3 regions of the Marinomonas mediterranea MMB-1 genome follow, and region 1 is predicted to be linked to each of the others. Evidence: predicted binding sites of a transcription regulator. Region 1 holds the regulator's gene; each other region holds the start of a gene.
What was found. The regulator FliA, encoded in region 1, starts transcription of late flagellar genes. The targets are predictions, from matches to a motif close to CTAAAGTTNNNNNNNNNNCNGCCGATA.
Positions count from the first base shown of each region.

Region 1 (6,681 bases):
CATGAAGGCGGGGATGCTGCTGGTAAAGTGATCGAAGCCTTTGGTGAGGTTGTTATTGGTGGGAATTACGTTGTTGGTTTTGTTGTTTTTGCCATTTTAATGATTATCAACTTTGCAGTTGTAACGAAAGGTGCTGGTAGGATATCGGAAGTGAGTGCGCGTTTTACTCTTGATGCAATGCCGGGCAAGCAAATGGCTATTGACGCTGATTTGAACGCAGGCATGATTGATGCTGATCAGGCGCGGGAGAGGCGCTCTGAGATTGCCTCTGAAGCCGAGTTTTATGGGTCGATGGACGGTGCTTCTAAGTTTGTGAAAGGTGATGCGGTTGCTGGGTTATTGATCTTAGGGATTAATATCATTGGTGGCTTGGCGATAGGTATGGCGCAGCATGGTTTGACCTTTTCTGATGCAGTTGAGCGTTATTCTCTATTAACCATAGGTGATGGTTTGGTAGCTCAACTGCCATCGTTAATGCTCTCTACCGCCGCTGCTATTATGGTTACCCGTGTCAATGAATCTGGTGATATGGGGACTCAAGTATATGGTCAGATGTTTGGCTCTACAAAGGCTTTATATATTGCCGCTGCCATAATGACCATTATGGGTATTGTGCCAGGCATGCCGCACTTTTCTTTCTTGTCGCTTGCAGCAGCACTTGGAGGGTTAGCATATTTTCTTGAATATCGTAAAAAGAAACAGGCGCAGACTAGAAAACCAGGTTCTACTGTGAGTAATACTGGAGCGAGCAAGGATAAAACAGCGCCGGAACAAAAAGATTTAAGTTGGGAAGACGTTGCGCCTGTTGATATGCTTGGCCTTGAAGTTGGGTATCGTTTGATTCCTTTGGTTGATAAATCGCAAGGTGGTGAGCTTTTGGCGCGTATCAAAGGGGTTCGAAGAAAGCTGTCTCAGGATTTGGGCTTTTTAGTTCCAAGTGTTCATATTCGAGATAACCTTGATCTGATGCCTAATGCTTACCGAATTACCTTGATGGGTGTGAGTCTTGCAGAAGCTGAGGTGCATCCCGATAAGGAGCTAGCAATCGATCCGGGTCAAGTATTTGGAAAGATTGATGGGATTCCTGGAAAAGACCCTTCATTTGGGCTAGAGGCGGTTTGGATTGATCCTAAGAAGCGAGATCAGGCGCAGACGTATGGGTATACCGTTGTCGATGTTAGTACGGTTGTTGCAACTCATATTAACCAAGTTATGTTTAAGCATTCTTATGAATTAATTGGTCATGATGAAGTGCAACAGCTATTAGGGTTACTTAAGCAGCATAATCCGAAATTGGCAGAAGAACTGGTACCGAATGCAGTGCCGTTAAGTGTATTGCTGAAAGTGTTACAGAATCTTCTTATCGAAGGGGTGCCATTGCGCGATATGCGCACAATCGCTGAAGCGATAATGGGCGTTCAGCCGAAGACTCAAGATCCTATGGTGTTGACTGCCGCAGTTCGTACTTCACTATCACGAATGATAATTCAAACTCTGGCTGATGGTGTAGAGGAAATTCCAGTATTGACCTTGGACCCCCAGTTGGAAAAAATGTTGATGCAGACAGTGCAGCAGAGTCAGCAAGCAGGGGTTAAAAATGAAGAAGCGCTCATACTCGAGCCTTCTATGGCAGAACAGCTTCAGTCTTCTCTTAAACAGTCTGCAGAGCAGCAAGAGGCAATGGGGAATACGCCTATATTGGTTGTTTCAGCGCCGATTAGACCAATGCTTGCGCGTTTTATGAGGTTTGGAATGGTGAATATGGCCGTTTTGTCCTATCAAGAGGTTCCAGATCACAAGCGGATCGCCGTAGTTGGTGTTATTGGGCAGTAATAATGGGCTCGAATTGATATTCATGTATATGATTTTGCTGCTATATTTATTGAGATCTTTGGGTTAAGCTATGGATTTGTAAGAAAAATAGTATCCGAAGGAATTCTCACTTTATGCAAATTAGGCGATTCAGGGCACCAGATATGCGCCAGGCTATACGGAAAGTCCGTGATGCCGTGGGGCCTGATGCTGTTATATTGTCTAATCAGAGGTTGCCAAGCGGTGAAATCGAAATTACGACTGCATTGGATTATGACGGGTCGTTACCTTCTGGGCTGTCTTCTTCATCCCCAAGTGGTCGCGATTACCCTCTTTCATCAAATGACCCGAAAAGGGCCTATCAAGAGCGTTTAGCGCAAGCCCGCAACAGCCAGCCGCCAACTCAACGCCCATCGCCAGAACCAACTACTTTTTCAAATGACTCTTTTTCTGCTGCTCGGCGTGATGAGCCTTCTCAAATAGAGGAAGCACTTTCAATAAAAAATTCAGAGTCCCCCTCCCAACTAATAGAAATGGAAAGGGAATTAGAACGGCTCAAGTCTGAATTAAAAGAAACCAAAGAGCAGATAGAAGATAAAGCAGAGCATTCTGCGAAAAGTAATTATTCTGAGACTCCTGAACAGTATATTCAGGGCAGGTTGGTGAAATTAGGCCTGTCAGATATTGTAATAGAGAAAATTGTTGATCATTCTAATTTTCTCGGAAGAGAGGATGATTGGAAAAAAGCGCTGTCTCGATTGGCAGATTATTTACCTGTGGCGCGGCAAGATATGGCTCATATGAGTGGTTGCATCGCATTTATGGGGCCAACTGGCGTAGGTAAGACAACATCGATTGGTAAAATAGCCGCGCAACATGTATTGAAAAATGGTGCGGACAGTGTTGTGCTTGTTACAACTGATACTTATCGAATTGCGGCGCATGAGCAATTGAGAACATTTGGTCGAATATTAAATGTTCCCGTTGAAGTGGTTAATGAATACTCTGACCTCAATGAAGTGCTGGATAAATATTCAAATTACTCTCTTGTGTTAGTAGATACTGCAGGAATGAATCCTAGAGATAGAAATTTAGAGCGACAGCTAAAAATGATGCAGAAAGCTAGAGGTTATTTGAAAAAACTGCTGGTTTTACCTTGTACAAGTCAGCGGCAAGTATTAAAAACGGTAGTAGATGTTTACTCTCAGATTCAGTTAGACGGTTGTGTTCTTAGTAAAATTGACGAGTCTGCCTCTCTAGGTGAAGCAATTAGTGTTGTCATTGAAGAAGGCTTGCCGGTTATGTATGTAGCTGATGGGCAACGAATACCGGATGATATTGAACCTGCGCGCGCGCATAACTTAATTAGTCGCGCAGTGTATACGGCAGAGCAGTATGGTCAGTTGTATGGGTCACTAAAGTATGGGAGTTAGTAAAAATATGTTATTAGTGACAGCATATAATAATTGAATGTAGTACATTTAAGTTGCGCACTGGTAAATCAGTGTTGGGAAAAGGTGAAAACGCGGTTTTATGCAATCAAAGCACGGTTATAGTACCTATTCGAAAAAAGCAGCTCTTTCTATGGATGCCATTATTCAACAATATGGTTATCTGGTTAAAAAGATTGCTTACCACTTGCTAGCTCGACTGCCCAATCATGTGGACGTCGATGATTTGACGCAAGCAGGAATGATTGGTCTGATAGAAGCGTATAAACGTTTTGAGTCGACTAAGGGAGCTTCGTTCGAAACTTATGCAGGCATAAGAATTCGAGGCGCCATAATGGATGAAATGCGTAAAAGTGACTGGGCTCCAAGATCGGTAAGACGAAATGGAAGGGCGGTCACTGAGGCAATTAAAGAATTAGAAGGTAAGCTTGGACGAGACGTAACAGATAATGAAGTTTCTGAGCACATGGGAATTAGTGTTGATGAATATCATGAAATTATGCGTTCATCGATGTCGACACAGCTTTTTAGTTATGAAGAAATGCTTGAGAGCGAGCATGGAAGTAACGAAATTAATATAGAGTCGGATGATTCCCAGCCTTACGATGTTGTTGAAGAAGGAGGGTTTCAAAAGCAACTAGCGGTTGAAATAGATAAACTTCCTGAAAGAGAAAAGTTAGTTTTATCTCTTTATTATAACGAAGAACTAAATCTGAAAGAGATTGGTGCTGTACTAGGTGTTAGTGAGTCTAGGGTAAGTCAAATACATAGCCAAGCGGCTATGCGTTTGAGGGCTAGATTAACGGATTGGCGAGACTAATATTATATGAGTATTGAAATACTACCTTTGTGGTGTGGAGGTTGCATTGGATAAAAACATGAAAATCCTGATTGTTGATGACTTCTCAACGATGAGACGAATCATCAAAAATTTGCTTAGGGATTTGGGATTTACCAATACGGTTGAAGCGGATGACGGCACGACAGCGTTACCGATTCTTCAAACAGGAACCATCGACTTCCTTGTAACTGATTGGAATATGCCAGGTATGACCGGGATTGAGTTGCTTCGTGCTGTACGTGCGGACGACAAACTCAAGACGATCCCAGTGTTAATGGTTACCGCAGAAGCTAAGCGGGATCAAATCATTACCGCTGCGCAAGCTGGTGTAAATGGTTATGTAGTAAAACCATTTACAGCGGTTGCACTTAAAGAAAAAATCGAGAAGATTTTTGAGCGAATTGATTCTGCGAAATAATAGGGGCCTTTGAATGTCAGATTTTAAGGAATCTAAGCTTGGGGATTTCGAGACTACCGTAAAAGACGGTGCTATCGATTTACTTAATAAGCTTGAGGCCGGCGACTTTAGCGGTGCTATTAAAATCATCCAAGAACTGAGTGAAGCTCGCCATAAGAGTTTTTATCATGAAGTAGGTACGTTGACTCGTAGTTTGCATGATGCTATCCGGGACTTCCAAATAGAGTCCATGGAAGATGTGTTAGAAACTGCGGACGGTGATAACAATTCACGAATCACAGATGCATCTGATCGTTTGACTTATGTTACCGAAATGACCAGTTCTGCTGCGAATAAAACGATGGATATGGTCGACAGCAGTGTTCCGGTTGCAAGCGAGTTGAAATCTCAGGCCGAATCACTGCATAAAGATTGGAATCGTTTGATTCAACGCGACTTAACACCACAGGAATTCCGAGAGTTGTATAAGCGTATCGATGCTTTCTTGGGGTATACCAAAGACAGTGCGAACACCTTGCATGGCAATTTGAATACCATCCTACTAGAACAAGGATACCAAGATCTAACCGGGCAAGTAATCGCTCGTGTGAGTGAGTTGATTAGAGATGTAGAAGAGAAACTCGTTCACTTGGTGGCTGTCGCAGGACGCGTAGACAGCATCTCAGGGCTCGAGCACGAAATTGCCGAAAAGGAACATGATGATAATCGAGGTCATGGTCCGGCGGTCAATACTGAAAACAACCCAGAAGTACTGAATAGTCAAGACGAAGTAGACGACTTGCTATCAAGTCTTGGTTTCTAAGAGGAGCTGAGGATGAGTTTCGAGGTCGATGAAGAAATTCTACAGGATTTTTTGGTAGAAGCTGGTGAAATCCTGGAGCAGCTTTCCGAACAATTAGTAGATCTAGAACAAAACCCTGAAGACAACGCGTTGCTTAATGCGATCTTTAGAGGATTCCATACGGTTAAAGGTGGCGCAGGCTTCCTTCAATTAACTGCATTGGTTGATTGCTGTCACTATGCTGAGAACGTGTTTGATATATTGCGTAATGGTCAGCGAGTCGTTGATGCTGAGTTAATGGATGTGGTATTACAAGCGCTCGATTCTGTTAATGAAATGTTCGAAATGGTTCGTAGTGGACAAGAGCCAGAACCTGCAGACCCTGAACTCATCAATGCTTTGAGTCAGTATGCTAAGCCTCCTTCTGCTGAAGAGTTGGCGTCAGCCGATGAAGAAGACGAAGTAGAAGAGCCTGAGGAAGAGGAACCTGTTTCTAGTGGTTCCGTTGAGCAGCAAAAAGGCGAATCCGATGATATTTCAGATGATGAATTTGCCTCTCTTCTTAATGCGCTTGGCGACGAGGCTCCGAAACAGGAAGATGAAGCCAAAGCGGATGCTGGAAGCGATTCGGATGACATCACCGAGGATGAGTTCGATGCCTTGCTCGACCAGCTTCATGGTGGTGGCGCCCCAGGAGTTGACGACAGTGATGCAGATTCTAAGAATGGAGCGTCGTCAAACGCAGCTCCTAAAGAGTCTAAATCCGATGCGGAACCTACTTCTGATGATATTACAGAAGATGAGTTTGAAGCATTGCTGGATCAGTTACATGGCTCTAGTGCACCGGGTGTTGATGATGACGCTGCTGCGGACGTTGTCAAATCAGCTGAACCGAGCCAGAGCGCCGATACTAAGAGTGCGCCAGAATCAGCCGCCCCTAGTGGTGCCGAGTCTGATCTGATTACAGAAGACGAATTTGAGTCTCTCTTAGACAGCTTACATGGTAAGGGTGCTCCAAGCAAAAATGCTGCTAGCGAGTCAGTTACTGAGTCGAAACCTAAAGCCGATAAGGCTGAGGCCAGCGAGAAAAAAGCAGAGCCTAAATCAAAAGCGAAGCCTAAAGCAAAACCAAAAGCAGCTGCACCGAAAAAAGCTGTTGCGCCGAAAGCTGCAGATGCTGCACCGAAAGAGTCTAAGGAGAGAGCGAATGCTCCGGTAGCTCAAGAAACGACTGTTCGTGTTGACACTAAACGTTTAGATGACATCATGAACATGGTCGGTGAGTTGGTATTGGTTAGAAATAGGCTTGTTCGACTAGGTCTTCAAAGTGAAGACGAGTCGATGTCTAAAGCTGTATCAAACTTAGATGTCGTAACTG
Region 1 covers NC_015276.1:3,531,744-3,538,424, reverse strand. The annotation lists gene flhA (flagellar biosynthesis protein FlhA) at 1-1,833, shown strand, start outside; gene flhF (flagellar biosynthesis protein FlhF) at 1,977-3,245, shown strand; gene MARME_RS16195 (RNA polymerase sigma factor FliA) at 3,346-4,083, shown strand; gene MARME_RS16190 (chemotaxis response regulator CheY) at 4,142-4,522, shown strand; gene MARME_RS16185 (protein phosphatase CheZ) at 4,536-5,324, shown strand; gene MARME_RS16180 (chemotaxis protein CheA) at 5,337-6,681, shown strand, end outside.

Region 2 (6,681 bases), 150 kb from region 1:
GAATGCATCCGCTCGTGGCATTAAGCTACTCACTCATCGCTTGCTGTGCATATGCTTCATCTTTATCAGCTTGGCTGATTTGATCCCATGCACCTTTTATTTCAAGCATAAGTTTCATAACTAAATCTATCTTAGAAATATCAAGAGATACACTCGCTTCGTGAATTTGTAGAATCATAAACTCATACAAACCATCTAAATTATCTACGAGCTCTGGGTTAGCATCTCTGTCTAATGAATCACGTAGAGCGTTAATAATTTCCACTACCCGAGTAAGTGTCGTAGATTTGTTTTCAAGGTCTTTTCGCTCCATAAAACCTTTTGCGAGAGCAAGGCGTTCTAAAGCTCCTTGCATCAGAAGCTGAATAATTCGATGAGGGTCTGCAGAAGCCAAATCCGCTTTCAGCGAATCTTTTTTATAAGCCTGAATGCCTTTATTACCATACATATGTGTTATTCAATCTCTTACTTTTGATTCAAGTTACTTAAACTAGTTAGAAGCGCTGTACCACTATTATTCAAACCTGCCAATAAAACATCTAAATTTGAAAACCTTTTCTTTAACTGCGCTTCGTAAAGTCCTATCCTATACTCAAAGTTCTCTTTGTCTTCTTCCTTACTATCAGCAGACGTTTGCGCCGCGTCACTCAAGTCTTTTAAAACCCCAGAAGAACCAGTAAAGTTTTCAAGATAGCTGTCCATGATACTAGCGATACCATTATCGCCAGTAAACAGTGTCACTACATCATCGTAGCTATTTTCCATAGCGTCATCAAAGTCAGTACTATTGAGAGACAGCTTCCCATCATCATCCATTTCAATTCCGATATCAAAGATAGTCGAAAGATCTCCGGCATTTGTAAAAGTTGTCATCAAGTTTGAGTTGAGTTGCCCTTCTAACCCGCGAATAAGGCTACTGCCATTTAAAATATCACCAGCACTTGAATACTTGTCAAAAGTCGTAAACAACGCATTATAGGATTCAACGAAGCTTTCCAATGTCTCTTTTACAGATTCCGTATCAAAATCAATGACAGACTTGGCGGTCTCGGGGTTACCATCGGTTCCAGTCTCGGATTGCGCCAATGCCTTAATGGTTAAGCCCGAAACCGCGTTTTCAAATGTATTGGAAGAACTATTAATCGTAATACCGTCAACATTAATAATAGCATCTTGTGCCGCGTCTTCAGTGGCAATAGACAACCCCGCGGAACCAGCCCCTGTTGCTACGGATGAAACGCTGTCTAAGGTAGCGTCGGTATTTGTAACGACCAGGTCATTACCTGAGCCTGTAACATCAGAACCTAAGGTCAGATATACGTTACCGTTGCCATCGTCAACTAAGTTAGCTGAAACACCAAAGTTATCAGTTGAATCATTTATTTGCTCGCGGACCTCGGATAACGTCGCGCCAGCAGCAACAGATACCGTAAAAGTATCTGAACCAGCAGTGAAAGTTAAATCGCCTCCCGTTGCACTGACTACATCATCGGTAGAGGAAAATAGACCTGCCGAGCTAACACTTCGACTACCTTGAGCCAGCTGGCTAACAGATACATTGTAAGAGCCATTTGCAGCTTCTTTATCTGCTGTTACAGAAACAATATCACCAGATTCGGGCTGAGTGCTAGTTGCCGTCCGACCTGTAAAAAGATCTTCATCATTTAAAGATTCAACGGCTTTTTCGAAGGTCTCAAGAGCAGACTTTATAGCGCCATATGCAGATACTTCAGACTTATAATCGCTAATTTTAGACTCGTAGGCCTTTACTTTAGTGTCTTTCTGCACGCTAACCATGTTTTGGAGCAACGTTTGAAGATCTATTCCAGACCCTACTCCTAGTGATGATACTGACATTTTTATAGCTCCTTTGGCTAATTAATTAGCCAGATTACACTTCACTATTGACCAGACTGCCTTTTAAGTCGCTTACTTCTTCAAATATATCATCAATACGTTTGGAGATTTTCAAAAATTCTTCTGTTGGAATCTGACGTACAAGATCACCTGTTTCTCGATCAATAACCTTAACTACATTATCGCCGCCTTCTTCAGAAAGTTCAAAGGAAAGCGATACATTTAGCTGTCTCATTTTCAGGTTCACTTCGTCTGTCTGAGATTCCTCGAATGACAGAATTTCTTCACTCGTGGCATTGGACAATTCATTCTCGAAAGTATTCTTAGCATCTTTATCAGGTGTAATATCGACACTTTTCTTAATAACTTGAGCTTCTTTTTTTTGGACTTCTTGGAATTCACGAGCATTTGACTGAACATCAGTGCCGGTATGCAGTTGCGTTAATGACTGTTTTGATACATCGGAGCTAATAGACATAAGTGCCTCCCATAAAGCAAAAAGCTGGAGCAAAAGCTCCAGCTTTTAAGCATCGCTCAATTAGCCTAATAAAGAAAGGGCTGTTTGAGGACGTTGGTTTGCTTGAGCCAAAATAGTAGAACTTGCTTGCTGTAGAATTTGCGCACTAGTAAGTGTCGCAGTTTCTGTTGCAAAGTCTGCATCACGTACACGAGAACGTGCTGCAGATACATTTTCAGAGATATTACTCAAGTTATTGATAGTAGAGCTAAAGCGGTTTTGAACAGCACCTAGCTCAGCTCGTTTTGAATCAACCGCGGCAATCATATTGTCGACTTGAGTAATTACAGATTGAGCTAAAGATGCAGCACTGATAGAAATCGTTGATGCTACGTAACCAGCGCTGTTCAAGCCAGAAATCTGGAAACCAGCACCAGCAGCACCAAGCGTGTTAACCGAACTCAAACTAAATGAAATCGTTTGGTTTGCATCAGCACCTACCTGAAACTGACCGTCATATGTGCCATCAAGTAAGTTTTGGCCACCGAAAGTAGTGTCTGTTGCAACACGATTGATCTCTGTTGCAAGCTGAGTAATTTCTTCTTGAAGCGCAGAACGGTCTTCATCCGTATTCGAACCGTTCGCAGATTGAACTGCCAAAGTACGCATACGTTGAAGCATATTGGTCGTTTCATCTAGCGCACCTTCAGCAGTTTGTGCCAAAGAAATACCATCATTCGCATTACGAACTGCCTGATTCAAACCATTAACCTGAGAAGTCAAACGGTTTGAAATTTGTAGACCAGCCGCATCATCAGACGCACTGTTTATTCGCAACCCTGATGACAAACGCTGATACGCAGTATCAAGCGTGCTTCCAGTTTTAGTTAACTGGTTCTGCGCATTCAAAGATGACGTATTAGTATTAACGTATAAAGCCATGACAGCCTCCTATTTTTCGCCATTATAAGCCTACTAGCAAGTAGACTCGTGATGTGTATCTGAGGCGCCAACCTCTGATATATATACACAATTAAAAACCTCTTATATTAGGTAACGGCAATAATTAGAGTTGCTTTAGAAAAAAGATGATATTTTTTTTCCCATCATGGCAAAAAAAAGCCTACAAAAACGGCAAAAGCTTTCATATCAAGTACTTAGGAGACGCTTTTTTCTTATTTTTTTTTCGTGAATTATCATTAAATAGCTTCATCAGGGGCTTTTTTTAGTTGGCATAGAATGTGCTAAACAGTATATGTGAGGCGCCAACCTCACAAAAAAAAGCCAAGTGCCTTCAACACTTGGCTAACAATTACTTCTAGGAGAAAGAAGCAAAAACATTCGAATACGATCGCCAAACCTCTTGCCTCCCGTATTCGAGTTTTCTTCACATAAGCGGCCTGATCAGCCGCTTTATTTTTTTAAAGACTAGCCTCCCAACAATGAAATCGCTGTTTGCGGACGCTGATTTGCCTGAGCCAAAATCGTAGAACTCGCTTGCTGTAAGATCTGTGCACTTGTTAAAGTAGCCGTTTCAGTTGCAAAATCCGCATCTCTTACACGAGAACGCGCAGCTGATACGTTTTCCGAAATATTACTCAAGTTATTAATGGTAGAACTAAAACGGTTCTGAACTGCACCCAATTCAGCTCGTTTTGAGTCTACTGCCGCAATCATATTGTCTATTTGACTAATAACGGACTGAGCTAAAGATGCTGCCGAAATCGAAATTGTCGAAGCTAGGTAACCAGCACTATTCAAACCAGACATTTGGAAACCCGCGCCTGCAGCACCAAGAGTATTAACAGTACTTAAGCTAAACGAAATAGTTTGGTTTGCATCGGCGCCCACCTGAAACTGACCATCATAAGTTCCATCAAGAAGGTTTTGCCCACCAAAGGTGGTAGTCGTTGCAACTCGATCAATCTCAGTTGCCAACTGACCCATTTCTTGTTGCAAAGCAACTCGGTCTTCGTCCGTATTCGAACCGTTTGCAGACTGAACTGCTAGAGTACGCATACGCTGCAACATATTAGTTGTTTCATCTAGCGCTCCCTCTGCAGTTTGAGCCAGAGAGATGCCGTCGTTTGCATTTCGGACAGCCTGATTCAAGCCGTTTATTTGCGACGTTAAACGATTGGAGATCTGAAGGCCCGCCGCATCGTCTGCTGCGCTATTAATACGTAGACCAGAGGACAAACGCTGGAACGCTGTATCAAGCGTACTTCCAGTTTTAGTTAGCTGGTTCTGAGCATTCAAAGAAGAGGTATTTGTATTTACATATAAAGCCATGATAATTCTCCTAGAAATTAATTATTTCTTCATAGCAACCATTTGATTTAGTTAGTTATTTGGTTGCCCTTTGCATATTCTATTTATCGGATCAGCTTAAAAAATCTTTAACGTTTTTTTAACTTTTTTTAGATTTTTTAACACCTAAATTAGAGATGCACTTTAGATGCAAAGCTTATCGTCAGCTAGGAAAATATCTTTAGAGAAAATTAGAAAATATAGCGGGTAAATTGAATATTAAAATCAGATGGGTTCACTTCCTTAACAACCTCTACATCGACCACATCAATTTGCATATCCGTCGCAGCCATCAATGCACTACTAGACAGACTATAGACCTGGCGAACTAAAGAGGGCTCTTTTTTACGATTAAGGGTCATAACAAAACCGATTCTGCCATTTGACAACTGAACACAGCTGCCGACAGGAATAACGCCAATACTCTTAACAAACACAGCAACGATCTCTTTATCAAACGAGACCCCGCTTTCTTTAATCAAAATCTGGCGCGCCTTAATAGCACCCATTGAAGATTTGTGAGCCTGCTCAGATGTCATTGCATCATAGGCATCTACGATAGCGCCGATTTTGCCGTAGATACTAATTTCAGTGCCTTCTTTGTTTTTTGGATAGCCTGTACTGTCTGGCTTCTCATGGTGATCAGCCAACATAAGATAGGCAACTTTAGGCAACCTCTCAAACGCCGACAGAATCCGTTGCCCAAAGTCAATATGCTTATGAAACAACCCTAACTCCGCATCTGTAAGCTTGGATGTTTTGTTTATCATTTCATTTGGTAGTTTTGAACGACCTATATCCATCAGCAATCCACCTAACGTGATAGCATGAATATAATCATTAGATAAACCCAGCTCGTGCCCCATATGACAAGATAAGACCGCGACTCCCATCATATGCTGAGCAAGATAATTGTCAGCACTTTTAATATGCCTAAGAACCAAGAGCGCATAAGGATTACGAAGGTAAGAGCGATTTATTTTTTTACAAAGTTGATCCAACAAAGCTAAATCCGAAACGTCTCCACGGCGAACAGATTCAAAGAGGCTCTGAAGCTGCTGAAGCCCCTCTTCCATCAAATCTGTCGCAGAATCCACCTCCTCCCTAAAAGGTACCGTTCTAACAATTTTTTCTTTTGTCGGCATCGGCGCAGGCTGGATTGGCACAGAATCTAAAGGTTTCCCTTCAGTATTATCACTCTTAACATCCTTTACACTGTCATCAGGATCTATGAGGGATTCCTGAAGCGACTCATCATACTTACCGGATTTATAGTCCATTATATAGTCTCGAGTATGATCATTAAGCATCCTTCGAAGATAACGATAGAGGCTCACACCTTTTGGATACATATTTCTAAGATAGCTGGAGCTGTAGCGCTTATTTAAACGACGAATACTTCGGACAGACTTGCCCATTGCAATCGAAAGACACAAAAGCAAAAAGCGCTCTTCCGCATCATATCGCCGCTCTCTATGAGACCCTGCGATCGACGACTCCTTAAAATAAGGATCATAAGGAAGAAAAGAATCGTTTAACAAAGGTTTGAGTTCATCAAGCGCAACTTGACGCATAACAACATGAACTATTTGATGTTTTTTTGAATGCTTCTTGATTAGACCTGATACGCGAGAATCTGACAAGACATCAGACTTTATCCTGATCGCCTCTAGGATCTCAGATATGTCAAAGTAGCCATAATTTATGTCTACTCCGAAACAATGATCTACGTCTTCTATTGACACACAAGATCCCTAAAACACTAAAGGCTATTAAATAAAGATAAGCTTGCAAGGCGAGTAAACAAAGACTGCGTTGCACTCACGGCGGTGTTAGCAGACTGCAATTCGGTAGCCGCCTCACTTAGGTCTATTCCCGCAATTTCATTCATCGCCAATGTATTAGAGGTCTCTTTGGAAGAGATATAACCCTCTCGAGCGCTAATGGTATTTATTCTAGAACCGACTTCAGACAATGCAGTACCAACAGTTTCTTGCGTATTTTTAATACTGGTTGTCGCGTCTCTCAATGCTGCAGTTCTTTCCGCACTGGTCGCA
Region 2 covers NC_015276.1:3,680,683-3,687,363, forward strand. The annotation lists gene MARME_RS16855 (hypothetical protein) at 1-21, opposite strand, end outside; gene fliS (flagellar export chaperone FliS) at 26-448, opposite strand; gene fliD (flagellar filament capping protein FliD) at 466-1,857, opposite strand; gene MARME_RS16870 (flagellar protein FlaG) at 1,892-2,335, opposite strand; gene MARME_RS16875 (flagellin N-terminal helical domain-containing protein) at 2,396-3,256, opposite strand; gene MARME_RS16880 (flagellin N-terminal helical domain-containing protein) at 3,743-4,606, opposite strand; gene MARME_RS16885 (HD-GYP domain-containing protein) at 4,816-6,369, opposite strand; gene flgL (flagellar hook-associated protein FlgL) at 6,387-6,681, opposite strand, start outside.
Region 2: the regulator FliA is predicted to act here: its motif matches at 4,691-4,717, upstream of MARME_RS16880 (flagellin N-terminal helical domain-containing protein).

Region 3 (6,681 bases), 160 kb from region 1:
GACAAATTCGAAGACGATTTTGAAACAGAAATAGGGGAAGCTAATGCAAAGTCATCGCCGTTTGACGCTGATAATTCAAGGTTTTTAGCAGCACCTTCCGTCGGCACAAAGGAAAACTTATCCTCAGTAGAGTAAGTCCCACCAGTGTCAAATTGGACCTCTATTCCAAAGCCATCGACTTCAAAGTACCCATCGGAGTTAGGTGTCGCTGTCGATGTATCTACTGGATTCGATTGCTCTACCACCTTACCATTCGCGTTGTACGTCTTAACAACAAATTGTGTATTCGAAATCATTTCGACTTCATAGGAGTTAGTTGTCAGCTCATTCGACGCACCTTCAGTCACTCTTACTTTAATGTCGCCACTGCTAAATCCGTTATCATCGTTAGGTGTAACTTCTATATCACCTGTCGAAAGCAAATTATTACCATAGTTACCATCAGCATCCAAACCTAGCTTATTTTGCGTGTTTAGAGAGTCAGCTAGAACAAGAGCCTGTAACCCAAGAGTACGCTCTGCTTCATCACTAAATTCGTCACGATAATCAATGAGAGCCCCTAAACTCCCTCCGATATCATCGGTCGAGGCACCCACATCGTGGGAACCAAAATCTACCTTTAACGTTAGGTTGTCTGAGCCTGAAGACTCTCTTTCAAGAGAAATTTCATTAGCACTTCCCTGTAGTACAAGCGGCGTGCTTCCTGCCAGTTTAACCGTCATCAATTCATTATCATCATATGCCACATCAATATCGAGGTAACTAGATAACTCAGTAACAAGCTGCTCTTGCTGATCTCTCAATTCATTTGCAGATGTGCCGGTTTGCGTTTCTTGTTTCAGGATCTCAGTATTCAAATTAGAGATCTGACTGGTTATTTCATTTACACTTTCAACAACTGCATTAATTTGCTTATCTGCTGTCGTTTTTTGCTCATCAACAATGGAAGCCATTTCATTGTATCGCTGTACAAGACTCTCAAAGCTAGAATAAGCCGTATTCCGAGCGGAGCTTGAACTAGGGTCGCTATTGGCTGTTTGTAAATCGGTAAAAGACTTACTCAAGTAGGTATTTAATGAAACGCTGTCTTCACCGACCACATTATCCATGTTGTCCATCATAGACGAGTAGGTTTTGTAATAGTTGAGTTTCGAATTGTCAGACCAAACTTGTTGATTGCGGAATTGATCTACTAGGCGAGATGTGTCGTTGATTTTAACTCCACCACCTAACACACTGCTCGTGGCCGTTTCTTGACGGTTATAGCCCTCAGTATCAACATTTGAAACGTTCTGACCTACCGTGGATATTCTCGCCGAACTGGTTTGAAGACCGGAAAGACCAATATTTAATAGGCTGGTACCCATAGCTAAACCTCTAAAAACGATATGAAGCAACGACTCGTTACAAATATATTATCGGTAAGCTATGCAATTACTTTACCAATTTTTTGGTATTCATAGAGCAATGAGCGAATGCTCTTGTGCGCAAGCTCTAAAGGCGAGTAAACCATTTACTTGATAGGATATTTTGAATTTTAGTCGCATAATCAGGATCTGTCGCGTACCCACCTTTTTGCAGATAGGCGGCAAACATTGCAGCATCGTCACCTGCCTGTAAGGCATCTTTATACCGCTCGCTTGTATCTAGGAAGTCAGCATAGTCGATAAAGCTGTCTTGAAAAGAAGAATACGCCCGAAAAGCAGCGCGCTCTTTCTTAGCGATACCATCTCGGTATTCAAGCGTATTAACAACCGCTTTATCGCCGGACCATCTTGAATCCGCCTTAATACCAAATAAATTAAAACTAGCGTTGCCATCTTCTTTAGCAATTGGATATTTTCCCCAACCAGACTCTAATGCGGCTTGAGCTAAAATAGCCTTAGGGTCAACCCCAATAGATTCCCCCGCTTGCTTAGCTAAAGGCCAAAGCGCTTCAACAAACGCTTCAGGGGAGTCAAAAATCACCTCTTTTGCGGATACCGTGTTTGGGGGCAAAGAGTTCTGGGATGACGAGCTTTGAGACAAAGAATTTTGCGAAATAGAGCTTTGAGGGGCTGTTTTTTCCGAATCACTTTTTGCCGCATTGTCAGCAGCAAGCTTAACCATGGTATTTAGTTGACCAGAGTCTATTCGATTTAATTGAGACAACCAATCTGAATCTGAACGAGTCATCGACGATGACGCCTGAGTAGCTTCGACACCACTCCTGTTCGATAGCTGGCGAATCAAAGCATCGGCCAACCCCACTCCGCCATTGTTAGCGAGGGATTGAGACATTTGAGAGTCCATCATTTCCTGATAATGCTTCATCTGACTTGAGCTAAATAGATCGCTGCCAATATTCTCATTCGCACTGCGCATGTTCTTAAACATCATATTGATGAAAATAGATTCAAATTCTTTGGCAACTTGCTTCAATGCAGCATCAGGGTCTTTTTGAGACTGAGTTTTTAGCCTCGCTAATGATGAAAAATCAGCAAAAAATTCGTTAGCACCTATTCGACTCATATTTTCACCTATATCTAGATAACAACCAGATCAGCGTTAATTGCACCCGCTTGCTTAAGGCCCTCTAAAATCGCCATCACATCTCCTGGCGCAGCGCCAACCTGATTTACCGCTCTAACGATATCATTAAGCGACGCGCCAGGATCGAATACAAACATATGACCACTGTCTTCATCGACCGTAATTTCCGATCTCGGCGCTAAAATAGTCTCCCCTCCTGCTAGTGCATTTGGTTGGCCTATTTCAGGATTCTCCTTGATCGTAACGGTTAGACTGCCATGCGTCACGGCAGCAGGAGACACTTTAACGTGCTGCCCGATAATAATAGTACCCGTTCGAGAATTTATGACAATTTTTGCTCGCTCTTCGCCAAGCTGAACATCGAGATTCTCCAATATAGAAAGAAAGGTCACGCGCTGAGAGGGATCACGTGGCGCCGTTACACGAATCGAAGTGGCATCTAAACTCGTCGCCACTCCCGGCCCCAAAAGCCCGTTAATTTTATCTGCGACCTGTTTCGCCGTTGTAAAATCGGGACGATTAAGATTAAACGTCAACGTATCGCCACGGTTAAAGCTACTCGGAACGACTTTTTCGACCGAAGCACCATTAGGGATGCGCCCAACTGTAGGAATATTAATAGATAGACGAGAACCATCTGCACCTTGCGCTCCTAAGCCACCAACGACTAAGTTTCCCTGTGCTATCGCATAGACCTCTCCGTCTGCACCTTTTAGCGCAGACAACAACAAGGTACCGCCTCGAAGGCTCGACGCATTACCTAACGAAGATACCGTCACATCGATTTGCTGACCAGGTTTAGAAAATGGAGGAAGAGTAGCGGTTAGAGAGACAGCCGCGACGTTATCGGAATCAGCATCGGTACCCGCCGGTAAGTTGATACCAAATTGGTTCAACATACTAAGGAAGCTTTGATTCGTAAAGTCGGTGTTATCCCCCGTTCCATTGAGACCAATGACAAGACCATAACCAAACAATTGGTTTTCTCGTACCCCTGCAACAGAGGCAATATCCTTCAATCGATCAGCTAATGACAACTGTGACACCACAAGTGTAAACAAGATTATCAGGCGTACACAGCATTTCATAACCATAATCAACGTCTCTTTATATAAACACGATTAGAAGGGCATCCATTTAGAATTTATAAATCGGGTCAACCATCCTTGCTCACTCCCAGCAGCCAATTCACCGGTACCAGAGTATGCAATACGGGCATCAGCTAATCGATTAGATTGTACCGTATTATCCGCTCCAATATCTTCCTCTCTGACCAATCCTGACAGTCGAATGTATTCTTCGCCTTGATTTAACGTTATCCACTTTTCTCCGCGGATAGCGAGCAAACCATTTGGGTACACCTCATATACTGTCACCGTTATGCTGCCTGTTAAACTGTTACTTTGATTTGCGTCCGCACTGCCCGAAAACTCAGAGGTCACTGAAGGCACCGTCGTATCTAAACCAATGGGAACACCTAATATTGTTGGATTGCCAATAGTCGCGCTTGAGTCTTTACTCAGGTTCGCAGCATTACTTTTTGTAGAACTCGTACTTTCAGAAAGAGTAACGGTTAAAATATCACCGACACTTCGCGCTTTTTTATCACCAAAAAACACATCACCCATTCCTACCTGATAAATACCACCGTCTGCGGATTTAGAATATTGCAGTGTGGGTTGCACGACTGGCGTATAAAATGGATCATCAGCCTTTGGAGCAGGGTCCACCGCGGCACAGCCAGCGAGTAAAATAGGAAAAACAAACAAAAAAGAACGATAACGGTTCATGGTCCAGACCTATAATAATTAAAGCTGCTGAGTCACAAAACCAAGCATGCCATCTGCGGTAGAAATCACCTTAGAGTTCATTTCATAAGCTCGTTGCGTTGTGATCATATTTACCAGTTCTTCAACTGAATTAACGTTGGAAGCCTCTAACATACCTTGGCCCAGCTCCCCAAGTCCTTCCTCTCCAGGAACACCGACGATTGGCGCACCACTCGCTGATGTTTCTTCATAAAGGTTTCCACCTAAAAAGTACAAACCAGCTGGATTAATAAAATTAGCAATCGTAATGGATCCGATCTCTTCTTGATCCGTTTCACCCGCTCGCAATACAGAGACAGTACCATCATCTCCAATAGTAATATCAACAACATCACTATCAAAAGAAATTTGCGGATCAAGAAGGTTGCCGCTAGAGTCCACCATCTGACCTTCGCTGTTCAATTGAAAGGAACCGTCTCGAGTATAGGCCGTTGTACCATCTGAACGCGTAATTTGAAAGAAACCTGCACCTTGAATAGCGACATCTAAATTTCTGTCTGTCACGTTGTAATCGCCTTCTTCGAAATTCTTCTGCATCCCCGTTACTCGAACACCCGCACCAATTTGCAAACCAGATGGTAGCTCCGTATTTTGCGCACTCAGCCCACCTGGGGATTTTAGCGTTTGGTACATTAAATTCTCAAAAACAGCGCGCTCTTTCTTAAAGCCAGTCGTCGAGACGTTTGCTAAGTTGTTAGAAATAACACTTAGCTGCCTGTCCATTGCCGTCAGGCCGGTTTTCGCTGTCCAAAGTGCTGTTTGCATAATCGCTACTACCTATAAAAAATTATCTAACGTTCTAAGACTTTTGCCGATGCAGTGGCGTTTTGTCTAACAGAATCCATTACTTTGATGTTCATTTCAAAACGACGAGCCAGTTCCATAATCTCTGTCATTTCTTCAACTGCATTTACATTGCTGCCTTCTAAAAAGCCCGATATCAGCTTAATGTTATTGTCCTCATCAAGCGGAAGTCCATTCTTTGTACGCAGTAAGCCGTCATTGCCTTTAGTAAGATTTTCACCATCCGTATTTACTAACTTAATTCGACCAATTGACGTCGTTTGCGTAGCATCACCGCCCTGCGGAATAAATGAGATAGTGCCATCAGACCCAACATGCAATGCATCTAACGGGGGGAGAAAAACAGGCCCAGCACTACCAAGCACTGGCAACCCAGTTCCAGTAACCAACTGGCCTGCGGAGGTCAATTGAAGGTCGCCTGCGCGGGTATAGACTTCTTGTCCCGTCGCATCCATAGCAGCGATAAAACCATCCCCCTGTATTGCTACATCCATATCTCGCCCAGTTTCAATCATCACCCCTCTTTCCATTCGAGTGCCAGGGTTTTCAGTCATGGCATAGACACGCGAGGGGTAATAATCGCCATTGACTTGCATGGAACGAGCTTGCTCAAAATCAGCTCGAAAACCGGTTGTCGCGACATTGGCTAAGTTGTTGGCATGAATACCCTGTGCATTCATCACTTGAGTGCCGCCACTCATGGCCAAATACAAGGCTCTATCCATTACTGACTCCAATCAACAAAAAATAAATCGAATTAATATTACAATTACTTAATGCAATCAAATTTCATGCCACTTTCAGATCATCAACTAAAGAAGCTCACCACAACCTCTAAAAACCTTTTAAAAATAAGACAGACACAAAAAAACCGACTTTCGTCGGCTTTTTTGTGTCTGTCTTTAACCCGTAAACGCTTAACGAAGGTTAATTATCGTTTGAGTAACCGTATTTTCAGTCTCTAACGTCTTCGAGTTCGCTTGATAGTTTCTTTGAGCTTCTATCAAGGCAACAAGTTCAGAGGTCAGATCCACATTTGACTCTTCTAAAGAGCCACCTTTAATGCTACCCAAAGTACCGGTATTTGCCTTGCCGATATTTGCCGCTCCAGAGCTGGAACTTGCCACCCAACCAGTATCACCCGATGGATTCAAACCATCCGTATTATCAAAGGTCGCTAGCGCAATCTGCCCCAACGTCGCTGTTTGTTGGTTTGTATAGGTCGCAACTAAGAATCCATCTTCATCAAAGCTAACGCCTTGCAATTCACCCGCTGCAAAACCATCTTGTGAAAAAGTATCTGTGCTCGTAATAGCGTATTGAGTGGAATCATCAAAGCTAATTTCTAACTCGCCAGTCAAATTCGTTGGATCCCAACCTGTGATAGTTAAATCCGTTGCTGGCACCGGGGTGGTATAAGGCTCATATCCCGTAAATGTCCCTGTTAAGTTACCACTTGAATCAAACTTAACAATAGTGTCTTCTGGCAAGTAAAGATTTCCATTCGCATCCGTCG
Region 3 covers NC_015276.1:3,688,908-3,695,588, forward strand. The annotation lists gene flgK (flagellar hook-associated protein FlgK) at 1-1,367, opposite strand, end outside; gene flgJ (flagellar assembly peptidoglycan hydrolase FlgJ) at 1,495-2,511, opposite strand; gene MARME_RS16905 (flagellar basal body P-ring protein FlgI) at 2,526-3,620, opposite strand; gene flgH (flagellar basal body L-ring protein FlgH) at 3,654-4,322, opposite strand; gene flgG (flagellar basal-body rod protein FlgG) at 4,341-5,126, opposite strand; gene flgF (flagellar basal-body rod protein FlgF) at 5,153-5,890, opposite strand; gene MARME_RS16925 (flagellar hook protein FlgE) at 6,083-6,681, opposite strand, start outside.
Region 3: the regulator FliA is predicted to act here: its motif matches at 1,417-1,443, upstream of flgK (flagellar hook-associated protein FlgK).